One region of the Paenibacillus sp. J31P190 genome, then DNA from elsewhere that is predicted to be linked to it. Evidence: a T-box and tRNA genes for the amino acid it is inferred to sense, from the RefSeq annotation. Region 1 holds a T-box; the other holds one or more tRNA genes.
The links. A T-box is a leader RNA that pairs with one kind of tRNA and senses whether it is charged. The one in region 1 lies ahead of ileS (isoleucine--tRNA ligase), so its partner is inferred to be a tRNA-Ile.
Positions count from the first base shown of each region.

Region 2: it has a tRNA-Ile gene. The T-box ahead of ileS (isoleucine--tRNA ligase) is inferred to sense a tRNA for this amino acid. The anticodon was not compared.

Region 1 covers NZ_JCAUAS010000003.1:338,045-353,777, reverse strand. The annotation lists gene AC58U0_RS08690 (allantoinase) at 1-1,371, shown strand; gene AC58U0_RS08685 (hypothetical protein) at 1,439-1,873, opposite strand; T-box leader at 2,101-2,361, shown strand; gene ileS (isoleucine--tRNA ligase) at 2,440-5,520, shown strand; gene AC58U0_RS08675 (aminopeptidase) at 5,586-6,818, opposite strand; gene AC58U0_RS08670 (helix-turn-helix domain-containing protein) at 6,887-7,660, opposite strand; gene AC58U0_RS08665 (phytanoyl-CoA dioxygenase family protein) at 7,829-8,638, shown strand; gene AC58U0_RS08660 (VanW family protein) at 8,754-9,686, shown strand; gene uxaC (glucuronate isomerase) at 9,880-11,280, shown strand; gene AC58U0_RS08650 (helix-turn-helix transcriptional regulator) at 11,341-12,162, opposite strand; gene AC58U0_RS08645 (Gfo/Idh/MocA family protein) at 12,332-13,615, shown strand; gene AC58U0_RS08640 (dienelactone hydrolase family protein) at 13,641-14,666, shown strand; gene AC58U0_RS08635 (SLOG family protein) at 14,886-15,503, shown strand; gene AC58U0_RS08630 (TetR/AcrR family transcriptional regulator) at 15,573-15,733, opposite strand, start outside.
Region 2 covers NZ_JCAUAS010000009.1:239,027-247,298, forward strand. The annotation lists gene AC58U0_RS18115 (hypothetical protein) at 1-754, shown strand, start outside; gene AC58U0_RS18120 (hypothetical protein) at 920-1,084, shown strand; tRNA gene AC58U0_RS18125 (tRNA-Met) at 1,176-1,252, shown strand; tRNA gene AC58U0_RS18130 (tRNA-Ile) at 1,264-1,337, shown strand; gene xylB (xylulokinase) at 1,599-3,119, shown strand; gene AC58U0_RS18140 (DUF3231 family protein) at 3,238-3,756, shown strand; gene AC58U0_RS18145 (hypothetical protein) at 3,783-4,139, shown strand; gene AC58U0_RS18150 (DUF2277 domain-containing protein) at 4,325-4,603, shown strand; gene AC58U0_RS18155 (DUF1906 domain-containing protein) at 4,756-5,502, shown strand; gene AC58U0_RS18160 (stalk domain-containing protein) at 5,584-6,357, shown strand; gene AC58U0_RS18165 (hypothetical protein) at 6,408-7,544, opposite strand; gene AC58U0_RS18170 (alpha/beta hydrolase family protein) at 7,712-8,272, shown strand, end outside.

The DNA.
Region 1 (15,733 bases):
ATGAGCGAACGATTAGATATGATCATTCGAAACGGATCCGTTGTTTTGCGAGATGAAGTCCGTTTATTGGATATAGGTATTAAGAATGGCAAGATTTCGCAATTGGATGAGGGGATAACGCTTGAAGCAGAGCAAGTTGTTGATGCTTCTGGCATGGTCATCATGGCTGGTACGGTTGATGTCCATGTCCATTTGAATGAACCGGGATTGGGAGACTGGGAAGGATTCGCCACGGGTTCTGCGGCATTAGCAGCGGGAGGATGTACCACATACATCGACATGCCGCTTAACGGCGTTCCGCCAACCGTTACCGTCTCCGCGATGGAGATGAAGCTGGAAGCCGCTCGCGAACAATCATCAGTTGATTACGCCATATGGGGTGGACTGGTGCCAGGGCATCTGGATGATTTGGAGCCCATGAGCGAAGCTGGTGTCATTGGCTTCAAGGCTTTCATGTCTTCGCCGGGTGACCCGGGCGAGGATGCATTTCGCGAGGTGGATGACCTCACCTTGTGGGAAGGGATGAAGCGAATTGCGCGAATGAACCGGGTGCTGGCGCTTCATGCTGAAAGCGAGTCGCTTGTTTCGCGCTTAGGGCGGGTGAAGCAAGCAGAAGGCAAAGTCACGGCCAAAGACTATACGTCCACACGCCCGATTCTTGCTGAGCTCGAAGCGGTGAATCGAGCACTGTTTTATGCTGAGCAGACAGGGTGTCCGCTGCATTTCGTTCATATCAGCAGCGAGGCTGCAGTGATGATCATTATGGAAGCGAAGAGGCGCGGCGTTAACGTGACATTGGAGACTTGCCCGCACTATCTGATCCTAACGGAAGATGACTTAGAACGTATAGGGCCTACAGCCAAATGTGCGCCTCCGCTGCGTAGTGAAGCGGAGAAGGAGCGGTTGTGGGAAGCTTTGCGACTTGGTTATATTGATATGATTTCATCAGATCATTCCCCTTGTCCAAGCGTATTGAAGGAATCCCGCAATTACTTTGAAGCCTGGGGCGGCATATCGGGAGCGCAAAGCTCGCTAGAACTTATGATTGATGAAGGACACTTGAAGCGGGGAATCGGGCTTAGTCAGTTAAGTCATATGCTGTCTTACGCGCCGGCTGAGCGATTCGGTCTTCTTCCTAACAAAGGAGAGATCCGTCTAGGCGCTGATGCCGATCTTGTCATGATTTCACTGAATACCCCATATGTGCTGCAAATGGAGCATTTATTGTATCGACATAAGCATAGTCCTTATGTAGGGAAGGAATTGGGGTGCAAAGTGCTGGCTACCTGGAGCAGAGGGAATCTTGTCTATGAAGAAGCGAAGGGGATCAGTGATGTGAAGGCTGGTGAGTGGTGTCAAAGGAAAATATAGGAGGTACGTCAAATAAAGCAGGCGCCGCGGCGACCTGCTTTATTCATTTAGGTATTATATCTTTGGCTTAATCTGAGAACGCAATTGCATTGAAACTTTCCATTCCAATTCGAGTGGCTTCTATTGTACTGAATAGAAACAAGGTATATACGAGTTCATTTGTTGTTGGGTAAGGAACATTGTAATCGGAAGCATTGATAGTGACGACTTGGATAGGAGAAACCGTGTTTCCAGTACCATAAATAGCATTAGCGACAGGCACGCCAGTCAAATCTGTTCCACGAACAATAATAATAACAATTACTGTATCTATTGTTAATGGCTCTGGGAGCTTTAGTTCAGCAATTCCTGTGAATTGTACACGAATGACTCCGCTTGCTCCGCTGACATTTAAGCCAACTACCCCGATAGGCGTCGGTGTATTCGCTGGTAATATTGTCGTTGATTCGAGGTCGCTGTAACTTTTATTTTGAGATGTTCTAGCATCCAATAATTGTGTCATTCATAGATACCTCCTTTTTAGTAGAATACAACATTGTATGAGTACAAGCAGGATACAGCTTGTGTATATGCTGACTTCGTTGCAAAACAATGAAATTATTGACGATATTACACGAAAATGATTTGTTGAACGAAGATTGCGGTGATCCCGAAAAAATCATATTTTAGTAAACTTGACATTCAAAGAAGATGATGTGAAAATGAATTAACTGATTGTTCTTAATTAATTTAAATTCATTGACGAGTACGAGTACGCTAATCCCCTTGAATTCCAGAGAGTTGGCCTAGAGCTGAAAGCCAACATTCGAGACTTAGCAGAAGATCCACTCTGAGAAGGAAAGCTGAAGGTATTCTAGTAAGCTGACCCGGGATCCCGCCGTTACAAGGGCCGCGTATGATCGTACGTAGAACGAGGAGCCATAATGATCATAACTTTTATGAACATTACGGAACTAGGGTGGTATCGCGAGATGTAATCTCGTCCCTTGCGGGACGGGATTTTTTTGTTTTCTCATAACAACGTTTCCGGATTTGCCCCCATTATTTTAATAGAGGAGTGTGTTAGACATGAGAAAAATTGATGTGAAAGAAAAAGCGAGAACCCGCGAACTGCGCGTTTTAGAGCAATGGAGATTGAATGGTACGTTCCGCAAGTCGATCGAAAACCGCAAAGGTAAAGCGAATTTCGTCTTTTACGAAGGTCCGCCGACGGCAAACGGATCACCCCATATCGGACACGTGCTTGGTCGTGTTGTGAAAGATTTCATCTGCCGATATAAAACTATGTCAGGGTACCAAGTCATCCGCAAAGCGGGTTGGGACACGCATGGCTTGCCCGTCGAGCTTGGTGTTCAGAAGCAGCTTGGTATCTCGGGGAAACAAGAGATTGAAAAATACGGAGTAGCCGAATTTGTAGAGAAATGCAAAAGCAGCGTATTTGAATATGAAAAGCAGTGGCGTGAACTAACCGAAGCAATCGCATACTGGACGGATATGGATAACCCCTATGTTACGTTAGATAACGGCTATATCGAGAGCGTTTGGCATATTTTATCCGAAATCCATAACAAAGGACTGTTATACAAGGGGCACCGTGTGAGCCCTTATTGTCCGGACTGCCAAACAACGCTCAGTTCTCACGAAGTGGCACAAGGCTATGAAGATGTCAAAGATTTAAGCGCCACTGTGAAATTCAGGAGTAAAAACGGACCGGAAATCTTTCTGGCTTGGACGACGACCCCGTGGACACTGCCTGCGAACATAGCGTTGGCCGTAAATAAAGACATGGATTATGTCAAAGTGAAACAAAATAGCGAAGTGTACATTGTCGCAAAAAATCTTGTGGAAAAATTATTCAAAGAAGACTACGAAATCTTATCTGTGCATAAAGGCTTGGAATTCGTCGGCACCGCCTACGAGCCGCCTTTCGGCTATATTAGCCCAATCAAAGGACATATCGTCGTAGATGCTGACTATGTCATGGATACGAGTGGTACGGGTATTGTCCATATTGCTCCGGCGCATGGTGAAGATGATTACCGAACAGCCCGTCGACACGAGCTAGATTTTGTGAATGTAGTGAACTTGGCAGGTCGTTACAATGAACAGATCACTGACTTCGCCGGACGCTTCGTCAAAGATTGCGACGTCGATATCGTGAAAAACTTGTCTGAACGCAGCCTGCTATTTTCCAAAGAGCGCTATGAGCATAGTTACCCTTTCTGCTGGCGCTGTAAATCCCCGCTGCTCTATTATGCGATGGAGAGCTGGTTTATCAAAACGACCGCAATTAAAGAGCAATTGATCGAAAACAACAGTAAGATCGACTGGTATCCTTCCCACATCCGCGAAGGGCGCTTCGGCAAGTTCCTTGAAGAGCTTGTCGATTGGAACATCAGCCGTAATCGTTATTGGGGTACCCCGCTTAATGTTTGGCTATGTGGGGATTGCGGAGCGGAATATGCGCCGGGAAGTCACAAAGATTTGCGGGAGAAATCAGTAGAGCCAATTGACGAAAGCCTGGAGCTGCATAAGCCCTACATCGATGAGGTGAAACTGCGCTGCACTTGTGGAGGCACCATGGATAGAACCCCTGAGGTGATCGACGTTTGGTTCGATAGCGGTTCTATGCCTTTTGCACAGTATCATCATCCATTCGGAGACGAGACGTTGTTTAATGAGCAGTACCCAGCGGATATGATCTGCGAAGGGATTGACCAAACAAGGGGCTGGTTCTTCAGTTTGCTTGCTGTTTCAACGTTGTATAATGGCAAATCACCTTACAAGGCCGTTCTTTCTACCGGGCATGTATTGGACGAGAACGGACAGAAAATGTCGAAAAGCAAAGGTAACGGCATCGATCCATGGGAAATCATAGATGAATTTGGAACGGATGCGTTTCGATGGGCCCTGCTGTCAGACAGCGCACCTTGGAACAGCAAACGGTTCTCTAAGCAAATTGTTGCCGAAGCGAAATCCAAATTGGTCGATACGATCAATAACACACATGCTTTTTATGCGTTATATGCAACGATTGACCAATATAAGCACGAAGACCATCCGGCTCAAAAGCACACGAACGAATTGGATCGCTGGATACTTTCAAGACTGAACAGCACATTGCAAAATGTATGTAAGGGCTTGGAAATTAACGACTTCCTAAACCCCGCGAAGCAAATCGAGATGTTTGTCGACGAGCTGAGCAATTGGTACATCCGTCGCTCTCGCGATCGTTTCTGGGGAAGTGAAATGACCGTTGATAAAGTGTCAGCGTATCAAACACTGCGTGAAGTGCTGCTGACGCTCTCGCGGATGATAGCACCATATGCGCCGCTCATTGCCGAGGACATTTACGGTAACCTCGGAGGAGAAGGCAGCGTTCATCTGGCTGATTATCCAAGCGTGATCCATTCAGCCATCGACATAACGCTTGAGAATGACATGGAAACCGCAAGGCAGATTGTTGAGTTGGCTCGAACTATTCGGAATGATACAGGTATCAAGACGCGCCAGCCTCTCTCCGAGTTGATCGTTTCGCTCGATAACCATTTCGATCTAAGTCGTTTTGAGGAAATCATTAAAGATGAAATAAACATTAAAGGAATCCGAGTAGAACAAAGTGATAGCGGCTTTGTTGACTTCAACTTGAAGCTGAATCTTAAGGTGGCTGGGAAAAAGTATGGCAAATTCGTTAGCCCTCTGCAAAACCACTTGAAGCAATTGTCTACTTCAGAAACCAAACAAGCGGTCGATAACGGTTTTCTTGAAGTAACAATCGATGGAGAGGAATTCCATATCCTACTTGATGAGATGCTTGTGGAAAAACAAGCCAAAGAAGGATTTGCTTCAGCTTCCAATAACCAGATCACGGTAGCCTTAAACACATTAATAACGGAAGAATTGGAGCAAGAAGGTCTTGTACGGGAAATCATACGTGCCGTTCAGGATTATCGTAAAAAGCTTGAGCTGCCTATTGATAAACGAGTTGATCTTGTTCTCGATGTCAATTCGACGTTAAAAGAAGCGTTGGAGCGTTTTGATCATGTTCTGCAAGAGAATGTACTGCTTTCCAGTGTAAAGTATGCTAAGGAAGAAAAAATGGAATCCATTTTGATTGGGGACAACAATTTCCGCTTGCTTATAGAGTAACTGAAAAAAGGGTAGCACCGAGAGACATGGTTATCATGACTCTCGGTACTACCCTTTTTTAATTTCTAGAATGCCCAATTCCCCTTACGGAAAATGGGTTCAATCGTGCCGTCTGCGTGTTCGCCATCAATATCCATCTCGGCAGAGCCGATCATAAAGTCAACGTGAATCAGACTGTTATTAAGGCCAGCTTTCTCTTGCTCTTCCTTGGACATCGAAGTACCGCCTTCGATGCATGTAGGAAAGGCTCTGCCAAGGGCCAAATGATTAGAGGCGTTCTCATCATACAGTGTATTAAAGAAGATCAAGTTGGAGTTCGAAATTGGCGATACATGCGGCACGAGTGCGATTTCACCCAGATATTGTGCTCCATCATCCATTTCAATCATCGCTTGAAGCGACTCGAATCCTTGTTCAGCCTTGTAGTCAACAACACGTCCGTTATCGAAGGTGATCGTGAAATTGTTGATCAAATTACCTTGATAGCTTAATGGTTTCGTGCTGCGCACTGTACCCTGAGTACCCATTCGATGAGGAGAAATAAAGACTTCCTCCGTTGGGATATTCGGATTGAAATCGAAGCCTCCTGTCCCATTGGTGGCGGAACCGCCTCGCCATATATGCTTAGCTGGCAGCTCGACGGTTAGTTCTGTGCCTGGGGCACGGTAATGGATCTTACGAAATTGCTTCTCGTTCAGCTGCTCTCTTTTGCTCCGAAGCGTCGCGTTGTGATTGATCCAAGTCTGGATTGGATTTTCTTGATCTACGCGTGTGGCTTGGAAAATGGCATCCCATAGCGCGCTGATCGCTGCTTCCTCTTCCAAATGAGGAAACACTTTCTTCGCCCAAGCAGAAGAAGGCGCGGCGATGATCGACCATGTCATATGATAGGAGGACATGCTTTCTCTCCATTTAACTAATTTCGCGCCTGCGGCTTTGGAATTCGCAGAAATGCGACCTGGGTCGATATCCTTCAGCAATTCAGGATTATCGGCATCGATCCATAAATAGGCTCCGTTATTATCGGCTAACTCATCCAGCGCTTGCGCTCTCCATGAAGGATATTCATGGAACGCTTCATCAGGTGCATAGGTATATTTGATTTGTGTGCAGATTTCATCCTGCCATTCAATATGTACGTGTTTGGCTCCAGCTTGATAAGCTTTACGGACAATGAGTCGAACGAATTCGGGATGATGAATGGGGGCATTAATCCAAAGCGTTTGGCCGGATTGAATATTCAGAGCTACGCGGACGGTTAGCTCCGCATATTTATCAAGATTACTTTCAAAAGACATAGGAATCCTCCCTTTTTTCTAATCTTGCTTGCAGTTTATCCTGCAAAGTGTCAACTGTCAAATAAATTTTACCGTCGTTCTTTCATGAATGTACTTGGGTTCATGCCATACCATTTGCGGAACTGATTCGTGAAGTGATTATAGTTTTGAAAGCCCACATCATAACAAACCTCCGAAGCGCTCCGCCCGGTATGTTCTAGCATTAGTACGGCTTGTTGTATCCGCATCCGATTGAGCGTATCGATAATGGAATACCCTGTGCTGGTTTTGAAAAGATGGGACAATCTCGAGGGGGAGAGCCCGACGGTCTGAGCCAGATCTTCGATCCGAATAGGTTGACGCATCTGTTGGGACAGCAGGTGGAGAACCTCCTCAATTCGCGCATCGACTTTTTTGTTTGTTTTCTGAGCCATGATAAGGAGGATTTCCCGCAAAGAGCTGCTGCACAGTTCGAACCAATATTCACCGCGTTCACGGGAATCCTCCATGATGCGAATGAAAGCTTGATAGATGCGCTTGCGAATCGACTCACTTTCGATGGTAAGGATGAGCTGCTCTGTATCCGGCAATAAATTAGTTTCTGTGAAAAGCGAAGGGAAATGTACCCAGACAAACTCCCAGGTATGGTCTTTTTTCGTACCGTAGTGCTGCGGTGTTCCTGGCTTCAGCAGAGTGAGATCACCAGGCTTGCAGCTTCGCTCATTGCCTGAGTTGTTAAAGAAGCCTTCACCTTCAAGTGTGAAAGTAAGGAGCCAATCGTTTCGTCCCTGCGGCCGCTTCGTTACATACGTATCTTGCTCGATAAAATGTCCGGCTAAAAAGGTAAAATCGTCGAATATCATGGTCCTGTGGTTCCTTTCATCTTCTGCAGCAATTTACTACAAGTATATCAGGAAATAGCAGGATTGTATGAGTAATTAGCATCATTCTTACTTCAATGTCTGCGGAGCTTTCGATATGATTAAGTCATAAGCGAATACAAACCTAACTTATTCATGGAGGGGACCAACATGTCACGGACGATGCTTAAGCTTTCAAATGAACAAAAACAGCAATTCGAGTCAGATGGTTATTTAATCGTACAAGGACTGTTTTCAGAGCAAAATTTGGCCGAAATCGATGATACCTTTGAGGAGATTAGCCACCATACGGTACCAGGCTTATTTGAACCGGATTTACAAGCGGATGGATCTGATCCGTTAAAAAGATATCCGCGAGTCATGCATCCGCACCGCTTTAATGAGACGGCAAAGAAATATATGCTGCACAAGCCGGTTATGGATGTATTAGCAGATTTGTATGACGAAAAGGCGCTAGCCGCACAAAGCATGTTTTATTACAAGCCGCCGGGCTCCCGCGGCCAAGCGCTTCATCAGGATAATTTCTATCTACAGGTAGAACCTGGTAATTGCATAGCGGCATGGACGGCCATTGATGCTGCAGATGATGAGAATGGCGGCTTACTCGTTGTGCCCAAAACGAATGCATTAGAAATCGCTTGCCCGGATATCGCGGATGCCAAAGAATCATTTACGACTCATTACGTGAAGCCGCCGAAAGATGAAAAAGCCGTGCCGGTCATCATGCAGCGAGGCGACGTTCTCTTTTTTAACGGGAATCTCATTCACGGTTCTTATCGAAATAAAACGAAGGACCGATTCCGTCGAGCGTTCATTTGTCATTATGCGAACCAATCGGCAACCCATATTAGCGATCATTATCGCCCTTTGTATCGGCAGAATGGAGAGACCGTTGATTTAGAGGTTAACCCTAAAGGTGGGCCTTGCGGCGAAGAATTCCAAGTGGTTTATCCTCACTAATCTAATATTTAGCCATATGGGACCGGTCTGACATTCATGGATGTTAGCTGGTCCCATTTTACATAGTATGGAATCATTTCAATTGTTTACACTAGAGGAGGGGGTGATAGCGTTCATGAGTTATAGTTGGATAATGGGTTTGTTACTTCTTGCGCAGCAGAGTGAAGTCCCATTTCGAATAACGAATGACAATATGGGTCATAGCATAGCGAATGTGCAGCGTGAATTGTACACAGTCAATCTTCTGGATATGCCGATTATTGATAATGGACGATTAGATCAGCTTACGAATGAACTCGATAAGAACATGTATCGTAAACCGATCAATGCAACCATTAATGCTGAGGGGACAATTGTGAAGGAGATTGCAGGTTCGAGGTTGAATCGTCAAGCTTTTGTTGAGCAATTTTATGAGCATTATTATCGTGAGGGACCGATGCAATTTGAAGTGCCTCAGTTAGCTGTATATCCCAAAGTAGACAGTGAGCTGCTAGCGAATATTCGTGTGCGTCCTATTGGTTATTATGTAACCTATTTTAATTCGAATAATAAATATCGTTATACGAACATCAAGCTTGCAGCCCAAGCGATTAATAATTATGTCGTTCAACCCAATGAAACGTTCTCTTTCAACCATGTTGTTGGTGTTCGGACACGAGGAAAGGGGTATATGCCGGCAAAGATTATTGTAAGGGGAGAATTCTCTGAAGGGATTGGAGGAGGCATTTGCCAAATTTCTTCTACGCTGTATAACGCTGTGGATCGCGCGGGTCTCAAAATCGTAGAAAGATATTCGCATAGCAGATCTGTCCCCTATGTTCCGCCAGGTAGGGATGCAACTGTGAATTGGGGAGGTCCTGACTTCACCTTTAAGAACAACTATAATCAGCCTATCTTGATAAGGGCACAGGCTTTACCTGGCAGGGTATACGTTAGCATTACTTCCTCTGATGTCATTAACTATAAGCCGCGGCATGTTCCGAGTGCATCCGATAATCTGCCGGAGGAAATACAAGCAGGAACAAATGTCGGTCAGCCTGTTCCATAAATGATAAGCTCCGTTCCAACGTGATTGTTGGTGTATGGGGCTTTTTGTTTGTTTGAGACTGAGATATGCCAAAGATGAGGTCAATATATGCATATTTTACAAAATGAAAGCAAAAAATCACAAGATTTTCGGATCACCTTTCGCTAGAATAGAGGGCAGATCATTCAGCTTGAGAAGGGTGGAATTTTGTTTTATGAAAACTTTTTTAGATGAGAATTTTATGCTTACCAACGATACCGCGGTTCATCTATTCCACAAATTCGCCAAAGATCTGCCGATTATTGATTATCACTGCCATCTAAGTCCTAAGGAAATTTATGAAAATAAACAATTCAATAACATAACGGAAGCTTGGCTGTACGGCGACCATTATAAATGGAGAATGATGCGTGCCAACGGTGTGGAGGAAGCGAAAGTCACTGGTGATGCTAGCGATTACGATCGTTTCTTGGCATGGGCTGGAACAGTTCCAATGGCTATTGGCAACCCGCTGTACCATTGGTCTCATATGGAGCTTCGAACTTATTTTGGTGTTTATGACATTATTAACGAGCAGAACGCGCCTGCCATCTGGGAAAAAGCGAATGCGAAGCTGGCAGAGGGCGGTTCACGCGCCAGAGATCTCATTACGAATTCCAAAGTAACCGTCATTTGCACCACGGACGATCCGGTCGATTCACTGGAATATCACATCAAAATTAAAGAGATCAAAGATTTTAATACGCAAGTCCTGCCTTCGTATCGTCCTGACAAAGCGCTTGAAATCAATCGCGCCACTTTCCTTCCATGGATCGGCCAATTGGAGCAATCCGCTGGCATCACGATCAGCTCGTACGATGACCTGCTGGCAGGATTAGAGAGCAGAGCACAGTTTTTTGATTCGGTTGGTTGTAAGGTGTCTGACCATGCCTTGGATTATGTGCCGTATGCGGCAGCAACCAAAGAAGAAGTGGATCAGATTTTCAAAACGGCTTTGGCTGGCAGCGCGGTTAGTTTGGAAGACGAGAAAAAATATAAAGCATACACCTTGCTATTCTTAGGAGGCGTGTATAAGAAGCTGGATTGGGCGATGCAGTACCATATTAATGCTTCCCGAAACAATAACGGACGAGCTTTCGCGAAGCTGGGCCCGGACACCGGATTCGACTCTGTTAATGATAGCCCGGTAGCAAGCGCCTTGACAGGTTTGTTATCCTCACTTGCTGTTGCTGATTCGCTGCCTAGAACGATTCTGTACTCCCTAAATGCACGCGACAATGAAATTCTCGCTTCCCTCATGGGCAGCTTCCAAGGCGATGGTATTCCCGGCAAAATTCAATTAGGATCCGCTTGGTGGTTCAACGATACCAAAGATGGTATGGTTTCGCAGATGAAATCGCTAGCGAATTTTGGACTGCTTGGCCGATTCGTAGGGATGTTGACCGATTCCAGAAGCTTCTTGTCCTATACAAGACATGACTACTTCCGCAGAATCCTCTGTAACATGTTAGGCGAATGGGTCGAAGCGGGAGAATTCCCGAACGACGAACAGCTGCTGAAACAGCTGGTTCAAGGGATTTCCTATCATAATGCTAAGCAATATTTCGGTTTTTAAAATAGAAACCTTCGTGCGGGTTGTTGCCTGCTCGAAGGTTTTTAGGTATCTCGGCACTTATTACATACTATGTCGCATCAATTTGCGGCATTCCAGTGGCGTCTGTTTGGTCACTTGTTTGAACACACGGCCGAAATGAGCCACACTATCGAAGCCGGATTGCTCGGCGATGTGGATGACTTTCAACTTCGTTTCACGCAGCAGTCGCTGAGCCTCGCGGATGCGAACGTTGTTCAAGTATTCGATGAACGAAAAGCCAGTCGTTTCTTTGAAAGAACGGCAAAAGTAGCTTGGACTGATATAAAAGCTTTCGGAAATCGAAGCTAACGTCAAACGGTTTCTATACTGTTCGTTAATATAAGCGACAATCTCGAATATTTTGGGATTGTGTGCTTGCTGGTGTTCCTGAGTGGAGCTTATCTTATCTGTGAGACGCGAGCAGAAGATGAGTAGCTGTGTTAGTAGGGCTTTGCTGTTCAGCTGCCAGCCACCTAAAGTCTGTTGCTGTTCGCGCAATAAGCTGAATAGAAGGTTCTCAACAAAAGTGCGATTCGCACCTGTTAGGGAAAAGATATGCTGTTTCTGCCCAAAAGGAACGAGTAAATGTGTCGATGCATCCTCATCGATAGAACGTATCCAACTATCATCAAAGCTAAGAAGAATCCGCTCGTGATGAAGGACATCCGCATTTCGTGTTTTGTGAAGCTCATTTTTATCGATAAAGACGAGGTCGCCTTCTTGAATCAGATAGGAACGGTCCTGTATAAAATAATAGCGTTTCCCGCTGAGTAAATAATAGATTTCATAGTGATCATGAAAATGATTCACTGTCATAGAGTAGGGGCGATCTCTGCGCAGTCTTTCAATTTCGTAGAGTACCAAAAGTGGACACCTCATCGTTCGCTCTTTTATGACTATTATATAGCAAGATATGCAAGGAATAAAAGTCATTAAGCAAGATTTGATTAGAAACACAACAAATATTGTATTACTCTTGAATTAGGAAATTTGAACTTGAAGACATATCCATACTCGAGAGGGGTTCACTTTTATGAAAAAGCGTTATGCACTAGTCGGTACCGGAGGAAGAGCAGAATTTTTCTATGGCGCTATCGTGAAGGATTTTCAAGAAACGTCAGAATTAATTGCGATTTGCGATATAAATCAAACGAGAATGAATTTTACGAATGGCTTACTCGTCAATAAATATGAATATAACGCTGTTCCCACTTATAAAGCGGATCAGTTCGAAGAAATGATTCGTAGAGAAAAGCCCGATTATGTCATTGTCACCTCTGTTGATCGTACACATCATACTTACATAATTAAAGCAATGGAGCTTGGCTGCGACGTCATTTCGGAGAAACCAATGACTGTGGATGAAGAGAAATGTCAAGAAATTCTCGATACCATTAAACGCACTGGGCGGCAGCTTCGTGTGACATTCAATTACCGTTATGCACCGCATAACACGAAAATTCGTGAGTTAATCATGGATGGGACGATAGGTGATGTTCATTCTGTCCATTTCGAGTGGCTGCTGAATACCGAGCATGGGGCAGATTATTTCCGCAGATGGCATCGCGATAAACGTAATGGCGGAGGCTTGCTTGTACACAAATCAACGCATCATTTTGATCTCGTGAACTTCTGGTTAGGGACGCGTCCGGAGACAGTATTTGCGCTGGGCGGCTTGATGTTCTATGGCAGAGAAAATGCCGAGAAGCGCGGCGTGACCAACTTCTATCAACGTGCGACAGGGAATGAGAACGCGAAGGGTGATCCTTTTGCACTTCATTTAGATAAAAATAAAAACCTCAAGGGTCTGTATTTAGATGCGGAACACGAAGATGGCTACCAACGCGATCAGAGTGTTTTCGGCGATGGAATTAGTATTGAAGATACAATGGGCGTTATGGTTCGATATAAAAACAAAGCCATTCTCACCTACTCGCTTAATGCTTATATGCCTTGGGAAGGCTTTAGTGTACAAATCAATGGCAGCAAGGGTCGTATTGAAATGAAAGTTGTTGAGAAATCGTACGTAAATTCCGGTGGTCTTAAAGAGGATGAAGGTGCATTGAAGGAAAAGACGATCAGGGTATTTCCGATGTTTGCGGCTCCTTATAAAGTAGAAATTGAAGAAGGTGTCGGCGGCCATGGCGGCGGTGATCCTGTGCTCTTGAAAGATATTTTTGATAAGCCATCCGATGATCGCTTCGAGCGAGCTGCTTCACATGTTGACGGGGCGATGTCGATTTTGACTGGTATTGCCGGGAATATTTCCATGCGTACGGGGCAACCGGTTGCTGTGGATAAATTGGTTACTTTTTAAAAGGGTAGACGGGGGTGGGAATTACTTGTGGAATCCAGATTCAATCATGGAAAATCTCTATCACTCCTACGAGAATAAACGTCTACTGCAAAAGCGGGCTGAGAATGCGGAACATACCAGGGTTAGGTTGAAGCAGGGCCTAATCAAATCTCTAAGTGCAGGTATGGAAGAACGAGATGAGCTTCGTCCTGTTCTCCTAGAGCGCACTGAGCTCGAAGATCATTTTCGAGAGCGTATCGAATTCGGTACGCTCTGGGGATTTCGAGTTCCGGCCTATGTGTTGTTACCTAAAGGGTTGACTGAACGAACAGCAGCTGTGCTGGCTCTACACGGACATGGTTACGGTAGTCGGCAGATTGTTGGACTCCATCCGGATGGAACTGCAAACACAGGTAAGTCAGATCTGCACGGCAATTATGCCTTGGAATTAGTGAGACGCGGCTTCATCGTGGTCGTACCTGAGATCGTCGGATTTGGAGATCGGAGATTGGCTGCGGATCAGAAGGATGGGCAAGTCGGAAACTCTTCCTGTCAGACACTTGCATCACATCTGCTTTTATATGGAATCTCGCTGGCAGGATTGCGTGTGCAAGAGGCGAGGCGGGCGCTCGATTATGTGTTGTCACGCGAGGATGTGGATCCTGTAAGAGTGGGATGCTTCGGTTTCTCGGGAGGAGGACTTATCGCCGCATATACCGCGGCGATAGATGAACGAATCAAAGCCACTGTCCTCTGCGCCTTTGTGAATACATTCAAAGGAAGCATTATGCAGATCCGCCACTGCATTGATAATTATTTGCCTGGGGTTTTGGAATATTCGGAGCTCCCCGAATTACTCGGGTTACTTGCTCCTCGTCCGCTGTTCATTGAATCTGGGCAGCAGGATCCTATTTTTCCGATAGAAACAGTAGAAGTGGCGATTCAGTATTTGAGGCAGGCGTACGCTGAAGCGGGCGCTGGTGAAAAGCTGGGGGTTCATCTCTTTGAAGGTGTTCATGAAGTGAATGGGAGTCAGGCCTACCCTTGGCTGGTTGAGGCTTTAGAAACTTAATAGTATAGCAAAAGAAGAGCTGCGGCTCTTCTTTTTGCTGTATTTGTCTAACAATGCGCGATGGTTCGATTTCTTATTCCGTCCCGTTCATTCTCAATGAATCATATTTGCGGATCTCTTCACGCCAAGCGAGAAATCCGCTCTTCATGGCCTTACCTTTATATCGAGGCCTATCTATGCTAACCTGATAGGTAGAGTCAACAAGGTGGTGTACCTCTTTTGAAACGAGTCTTAATAACGGGTTATAAAGCTTCTGAACTTGGCATCTTTTCATTAAAGCACCCAGGCATTCCGATTATCAAAAAAGCGATCAAAAAGAGACTCATCGCACTTATGGATGAAGGTTTAGAATGGGTCGTTGTGAGTGGACAATGGGGAGTTGAATTGTGGGCGGCTGAGGCTGTGCTTGAGCTTCGAGGAGGCGCCTACCCAGAGTTGAAATTAGCTGTCGTCACCCCTTTTCTTGAGCAAGAAGAAAAATGGAGCGATGATAAGAAAAATAGCTATAATAGCGTCATGGAACGCGCGAATTACGTGAACAGCGTGACAAAAACCAAATATGAAGGACCTTGGCAGTTCAAGGAACGAGACAAGTTTCTGCTCCGTAATTCGGACGGCATCATTCTTGTTTATGATGAAGATACGGAGGGGTCACCCAAGTTTATGAAACAGCAGGCTGCACAGATTGCTGCGAATCATGCCTACCCGATAATCACGATTAATGCCTATGATTTGCAAAATATCGCCGAAGATGAACAGGGGGACCAGTCGGGAGATCTGGCTGGAGATTTCGATTTCGCCGATGTCGGTAGCAATACGGATTTTGATGAGATATAAACAATAAATAGCCGTCTCAAAAGGTTATAGACCTTGAGAGACGGCTATTTTTTCATAATGGCATATAGCTTACTTTTTAAAAGAAGTCAGCAGCAGTTCGATATTCTTCCTGGCGTAGCCGACATGCTTGTTGTCTCGAGTCAAGCGGCTTGCCATGATGCCGCCTTCAATGGATGAGAAGAGGAAGGAAGCGACGGATTCCGTGTCGATGTCTGATCGGAATTCACCGT
Region 2 (8,272 bases), on a different contig from region 1:
TACGAATAAATTCGTTCCTTCTAATGTCGATGTTTCGCTGGTTGAATTACATGTAACAAGTAATGAAGACGATGGCTTTAATACGGCAGTGGCGAAGTTTAAACTGACGAACAACAGTGACCGTCCGATCCCAATTCCGGCAATCCAAACGGAGCTTGTTAGTAAAGATGGTTATGCATATGGAGGCAGAAGACAGGAAGCTACTGCACTAAGTGTTGTTCCTAATGCTTCGTATGTCGTTAGTTATTCGTATGCACTTCCAGCATCTGAAAAAGGTGAAGGCCTGAAAATGAACCTTTACAGCCAACAAGTGAGTGGAGAAACGACTTATAAATCACTGCTTGCGACGGCGAAAGTACCTGTTCAGAAGAATGATCCAACGAGCAAAACTTTGAACGTGTATCCGTATGGTATTACTATTAAAGATTGGACAATTTCAGCTATTTTCCAAGGTAATATGACGTATGATTATAAACTGAAGCTGGATCTGGACATTAAACCGGATAAGCAAGTAACCGTAGATAAGTTTAATAGCAAGCTCTCATTCGAATTATTCGATAATGTTGGAAATCCGGTTGGAAAATCAGTTGAAGCCTTGTCAGGCGAAGGACGTTTGTACAATGGAACAAACACAATTAATCTAAATGCGAGATCCAACCAACTGGACTTTCCGATTCAGGTCAAAGTATTTGAGACATTCACGAACGAATATGGTGAATCTGTAAAACGGTTGTTGACTACTTTCAAACAATAGATAATTCAACGAAAAGCTACTTGGACCTGATCTCTAGATCACTTTCAAGTAGTTTTTTTGCTTTATATTGAGCGGTAACTCATTGCTTAGGGGAGGAGTGCTCATAAGCTGGACTTATTTTGGATAAGATAGGATTAACGATATGAACATAACGGAGTGAATGCAATGAACTGGATATATTGGGCTAAATTATACGATTCCAAGTTTCAAGCGGGCTGCTTGGCGAAAAGAATGGAAGAGGATTGGTGGATTTACGGCTATGAATGTCCACAAGAAGTGGAAGTATTTAAGTCCAAAAAAGGGCGATTTGGCGTTCGTTATAACACGTAATTTACACGAAATACCCTAGAAATTAACGCTTGACTTAGACCGCGCATTTAGTGTATATTTATTTTTGTCGCTGTTGAGCGGCAGCTAATGACGCGGGGTGGAGCAGCCCGGTAGCTCGTCGGGCTCATAACCCGAAGGCCGCAGGTTCAAATCCTGCCCCCGCAACCAAATTTTATTTTGGGCCTATAGCTCAGTTGGTTAGAGCGGTCGGCTCATAACCGATTGGTCGGGGGTTCGAGTCCCTCTGGGCCCATAGCACGGAAACCCTTGGTATAAGGGTTTTTATTATTTTATAACATCAAAAAAGCCTCTCGATCTCATCACTTTTCGATGATATGGAGAGGCTTTTTTTACGTTTTAGACCGAAATGTCGCACGCTTATCCAATTTTCCTAAAGGGACAGCGACCTTGAGTGTCGAAGAATTGTTCATGCAAGATGCTGGCACTGATGGGATATGAGCATACTGGTCAGTAAAAACAGGCTGAACTTTTCAGAAATGGATGGGGATATATAATGACAACACTTCTCGGAATAGATTTAGGGACTTCCAGCGTGAAGACGGCTGCCATGGACCCCTCGGGACGGATGGTAGGCTTATCTCAACAAAGTTATGACATTCATTCGCCCTTGGTCGGCTATGCGGAGCAAGAGCCTCAGTTATGGTGGGAGGCAGTACAACAAACCTTATCTGAATCTGTCAGGCAAGCAGGAGTAGGTAGCAGCGACCGTTACGCTATTGGCTTATCTGGACAAATGCATGGGCTTGTTGCGATAGGGATGGACGGACAAGTACTTCGGCCGGCGATTATTTGGTGCGATCAGCGTTCAATCAAACAAAAAGAACAGCTTGAGGCGATGTATGCTATCGAGCAGATTGGCAAGCTAGTACAGAACCGGGCTGCGACCGGGTTTCTGCTTTTATCGCTGTTGTGGTTAAAGCAGAATGAACCGGATACATATGAAAAGATTTGGAAAGTCATGCTGCCAAAGGATTATATCAGGTATAGGCTTACAGGCGAAGTAGGAACCGAGTCAACAGATGCATCAGGCACATTAGCTTATGATGTAGCCAATAAGTGTTGGTCCAGTGAGCTGTTGGGACAGCTCGGCATCGATCCGGAACTGCTGCCAACCGTTCATGAGCCTTGGGAGGTTGCAGGAAAGGTGACAACGGAGGCAGCAAATGATTGTGGCATTCCAGCAGGTACTGTTGTTGTCTTTGGCGGCGCAGATCAAACCATGCAGGCTATTGGCAATGGGATTTTACACCAGGGACAGGCTTCGTGTACGTTGGGCACAGGTGGACAATGGTTTGTCCCTGTAAAAACACCTACCTATGATCCCTTGCTGCGAACTCACACCTTCACCCACGCAGCGCCAGGCAAATGGTATATGATGGCGGCGATGCTGAATGCTGGCCTATCCCATAGATGGCTAACAGAAAATATCCTCCACAATAAGGATAGCAGATCACTCGATGAAAGTGCTGCTCAGGTTCCCCCAGGATCAGAAGGGCTTATTTTCCTACCTTACTTGACTGGGGAGCGAACCCCGCATATGGACCCTTTCGCCAAAGGAGCTATGTTCGGTTTAACGCTAAAGCACAATGAAGCCCATTTGGTTCGGGCTGTCATGGAGGGAGTGGCTTTTGGGCTTCGCGATGGGTTGGAGGTATTGGTGGCATTGGGTGTGAGAGTTGACCGAATCGTGATGGCCGGTGGTGGAGCTAAAAGTGCCTTATGGCTGCATATACTTGCAGATGTGCTAAACTGTGAGTTATTTCCATCCACTATGAAAGAGCAGGCCTGCATTGGCGCGGCTATGATGGCAGGAGTAGGGGCAGGCGTATATGCTTCAATTGAGGAAGCGTGTGAGACCGTGGTGAAGCATGCTGAGAGGCCAATTACGCCTATTTTGAAGAACAGATCCGTTTACGAAGAGCAGTACGCTTTCTTTAGAGAGTTATATCAATGCAATAAGGAATTGTTCAAAAGAATGAGCGGTTTAACCAATCCTAGTCAATCAAACCAATAGTGCAGATCGATGGAAACCTGAGAAATCAGGTTTTTTTGTTTTTGTTGGGATAAAAGTCACTCCGGAGAGAAACCTTATACAAGGTTGCAAAAAAGAAGGTAAGAAAGGAGAGGTTTGAATGGGAATTTTAAGTGGGAAACCCAAGGACGAGCCCTTGCATTACGGGGAGGTTTATGATGTTTGGCAGTTCTCCATGGCAGCGAAGGGATGTATTTCGGGTTATAGAGCTTTAAGTTATCATGCTGGAGATAAGGACTTAAAAGAAATCATCGGCGATGTCATCAACCAAGCCGAATTAGAAGTTAAAGAGTGCGACGAAATTCTTAGTAGTAATGGTATCGTTCCTCATCCGGGACAGCCTGATCGCCCGAAAGCGAAACTAGAGGAGATACCTATCGGGGCAAGATTCACTGATCCCGAGATTGCAGCTATGGTATCGGCTGATTTGGCGGCGGGTCTGATCACTTGCAGTCAGGTAATGGGCAAGTCTATTCGTGAAGACGTTGGTGCTCTTTTTGCAAAGTACCATGTCACCAAGGCTGCTATCGGATTAAAGGCTCTTCGACTAAGTAAAGAAAAGGGCTGGCTTGTGCCCCCGCCTCTACAAATCAAAAGACCTGAGTTAGTAGAAGCTTAAGATCCAAAATTTGAGGAGGATTTACAATGTATCAAGACCAAAATATCAATAGCCAATTTCAACAAACACAAGGTATCATTGCACAACTCATAAACCAAACGCAACAATCTTCACAGATGTACCAACAGATGCTTCAACAAGAACAGCAAAACGCATTGAGGCTTGAAGAGCTAGCACAACGGGAACAAAAAGCCGTCCAAATCATTCAATCCGCGCTGCAAGGCCACCAAATGGCTATTCAACAATTACAACACGTTTCCCAGCTGTGCAGACAGCTTGAACAAACGGCTCAAAGCAGCTTTCAGTCTTTAAATATGCAGCAACCTCAACAACAAACGAACTATGGTAATTCGTATGGTTCATCGTACCGAGGTTATCAATAATACCAAGTATGAATAGTTGGAAAAAGAGAGAGGCTGACGATATTCGTCGGCCTTTATTCGTTTATTTCAATAATCGAGAAAATGCACCAGCTGCGTCGGTTTTTTGCCGCGATGAATGGATAGTGTGCTTAATTTCGGATGTTATTGTAAAATTAAGTTTATAACGATATCAAAAGGAGAAAGCTATGTGCCGAAATATTAAAACACTATTCAATTTCGATCCTTTGGCTACTGATGATGAAATTCAGGCGGCCTCGCTGCAATTTGTAAGAAAAATCTCGGGCTTTACTGAGCCATCAAAGGCGAATGAGGTGGCCTTCAATCAAGCTGTCAAAGAGGTTAGTTTAGTTGCCCGGAATCTGTTGGACTCGCTGGTAACCAATGCTGAGCCTCGTAATCGTGAGGTCGAAGTCGAACGTGCGCGTGCTAGGAATGCAAAAAGGTTCGGAACAAAAGAAGGTTAATGACATCCTAGATGAAGTAATTACGGGTTCTTTCTTTACGGGAAAGAGCCTTATTTGTGTTTACCTGGATAGGCTTTCAACTTGTCCTTGTAGCGTTCAAGCCTCGTTAAGCATATCCTGTATGAAAACTAGTAGAAAATAGGTGATAGAAAGTGACCAAAGGTTTTGATTGTTCAACGCCTTTAACGGCACAAACGGCCGCTGCTTTCGTCAATGATGGCTACTTGTTTGTGGCCAGATATCTCGTTCCGAGCGGTTACAAGGCATTAACCAAAAGTGAAGCAGACACGATCAGCGAGGCAGGACTCCAAATCGTATCCGTTTTCGAAACTACGGCGAATCGCGCTCTCGGAGGAAGAAGTGCTGGTTTGGCTGATGGGGCAACGGCTGTGCAGGTTGCTCATGAGCTGGGCCAACCACCTGGCAGCTGTATTTACTTTGCTGTCGATTTTGATGCCTCAAGTGCCCAAATGCCAACGATTATTGCCTATATTCGGGCAGCAAGTGAGGCGACACCCGAGTATACGACCGGTGTATATGGTTCTTATGCCGTGATGGAAGCCGTCCGTAGTGTGGGAGCTTGCTCTCATTTTTGGCAAACGTATGCTTGGAGCGGAGGTAAAAAGTCTAGTTTCATAAACATTTATCAATACTTGAACGATGTGGTTGAGCATGGGATTGGCGTGGATTACGATGAATCGTATGGGAAAGAAGGTTGGTGGAGTACGATAACAGTACCTGAGCCTCCCGTGTCGTATCCTCTGTCTCCTAAAGATGCCAATGTGATTATACCTTTTCTTTCGGCCGGATATGAGGCAACGTCGTCCACTGCTGCCAGGGAAGAATTTCATCGACTGGCCAATGAGCTGCGCAGAGTTTCGGGTCAACCGGAACAATAATCGCCCGAAAGTAAACCGAATCCTCCATTGATACGTTTACTCTATAGAGTAGATGTACAAATTCAAAGGAGGATTTTTAATATGAAAAAAAGTGTATACGCGGTTATACTCGGTTTCGGTTTGCTCACTACAAGCATCTTATCAGTTTCGGCTCAGGAACATGAACCTGGACATGATAGCATGGCGGCTGACATGAGTATGAAAGCAGCGGTACAACAGCAGGTAAAATCCGATATGAAGCTCACTTTGAATGGCAAACCCTTGCAGCTTGATGAGTCCTACCTTATTGATAACTCTTTGTTTGTGCCGTACCGTGCCTTTGCAGAAGGTATTGGATCAGAGGTTGGTTATGATGCCGCTACCCAAACGGTTACCGTAAAGAAGGACGCAAAAACGGTTAAACTCATGATCGGATCCTCAGAAGCCAATGTGGACGGCGCCAAAGTATCGATGGTCGGTCCTGCTCAGTTGATTAACAGTTCAACCTTCGTTCACTCCCGTTTTTTGGCTGAAGTGTTCGGGATTAAGGTCTTGTATGATGAAGCAACGCGGACGGTTAATCTCGTTAGCGGAGGAGCTTCCGGATCCGGAGAAGAGGTAGCTAAAACATATTACGTGAATATTGAGGGCTTTGCTTTCAAAGAAGGGGACATTACCGTTGAAGCAGGCTCGACTGTTATCTTTACGAATAAGGATAAAGTGAAACACAACGCTGTCGCGGATGATGGCAGTTTCCAAACAGCGCTTTTGGCGACGGGTGAATCGGAAAGTGTTACGTTTGCTAAGCCAGGCGAGTATACGTACTTCTGTGAGCCTCATAAGAATTTCATGAAGGGTAAAATTACGGTGAAATAAAAATGATAAGCCCGGCATCTCTCGACTAGTTCCTGAGATGCCGGGCTTTATTATTGCATGACAGCGCTGCGAATATACCAGCGCTCACCCAGCGAAGCTCTTTCGAGGCGAAAGAGCACGCGCCTGTTCGCAACCGCGGAAGGACGTACCGGCGTAGCCGAAACGTCGACCGCGGTGTCAAGCTGCAGGAGCTGGGACACGTCCCGCTCCGGGAACTTGGACAGGCGGCGCATGCTTCGCACATGCAGCGCCTGTTCTTGCCCTGTGGTGACCTGCAGCAGCTGCAGGTCACCTTGGTTCGCCGCGCTGATCCATACGTCGATCAGCGCCCAAGGCGAGAGCTTGCTGATGTATTCCGTCAGCAAGCCTGCCGCTCGGTGCACCATGACCTGGTGCGCCGGGTCGACGGAGCGGGAGCCGTGCGTCACGCTCCCGAGGAAGTGAATACAGAAATGACCGTTGAAGTCATTTCCCGGTATACCATCCCCACCATGCGGCATGCCGTGCATGGAACCGGCCAGCGTGCGGCCGTTCAGCTTCACGAGGACTGCTTTGCGGTCCCAGCTCCAGGCGCCGCCGTAAATGGTTTTGAGCGTCGCAGAGTCGGATTTGGTCAGCGGCTGTACATCCGCATGATGTGAGCCTGCGCGGCGCTGCCCCTCAAAGCTGAGACCGCTCTCCACGTCTACGATGGTGAATTTACTGTATTTGGGGAGGACTTCACTAGCCTCCTCCCAGGGAAGTATTTCGCCATAATGCTTGGCTCTAACAACTTGAACTTGCGAACGCAGTGTTTCTTGAGCGGTGCTTGAGATGTTTAACGTGAGTCTCGCCGCGAGATCTACCACTTCTCCATTCGGGGTGACACCATATCGTTGTGGCACACCTTTTTTGTCAAAGGAAAGCGTGGTGTCCGGGGGAAGCGGTGCGACGAATGGCGCACCTATACCTGCATCATCAAGCTCTCGTTGCAATTTTTTATCTACAAATATAGCTTCAGTTTGATAAGCCGCATGAGGTGAAACTTTAACGACCAGCTGGAACTCTCCGGAACTCGCGGTTTCTTCAAGCAGTGGCATATAGCCGTGAGCCCGTGTGTTTATACCTATTGCAGCTGTAAGAAGGTTTGTAAGCAACAGTGAGTAAAACAGCTTTAGGAGCAAGCTGTTTGCTCGGAGTGGATGCATAGGTTAGCTTCCTCCTCATTCAGTTTTAAAAGCACATAATCAAGTTTTTACTAAATGTCTTAAATTTATGAACAGTAGTCCTGCTAATGCTGATCTATTTAGATTTGTGATAAAATAACAGAAGTATGCAGCATTTAGAACACGATTTGGAGAGGAAGGAAATACGAATGAAACCAAGCACGGGTAAACCGTTTGAACTATGGATAGAGACTGATCGTGTTGTAAGAGGTGACTTTTATGAAGCATTGTCACAACCGGCCAGAGGGACTTTAATTATTTGTCACGGGTACAAAGGTTTCAAAGATTGGGGAATGTTTCCGCATGCGGCTCAGGCGTTAGCCGATGAGGTCGATGTGATTTCAATCAATTTTTCGCACAACGGCGTGGGTGCTGACCTACTTGAGTTTACGGAGCTTGAGAAGTTTGCTCGAGAAACTTATTCCAAAGATATAGAAGATTTGGATGCTGTTGTGAATGATATTCATAACCGTGAAGGCTCAGCCACTCAGAAACCCATTCTTCTTTTAGGTCATAGCAGGGGGGCAGCTGTGTGCTTGATCTATGCACTTGATCATCTTGAACACATTGCCGGTGTGATTAGCTGGAACGGGATTGCGAATGTCGATTTGTTTACGGAGGAAAATAAAGCGGAGATGCGGGCAACAGGACGAACGTACACGATGAACGGTCGCACGAAGCAAAACATGCCGCTAGACCTCGAAATTTTA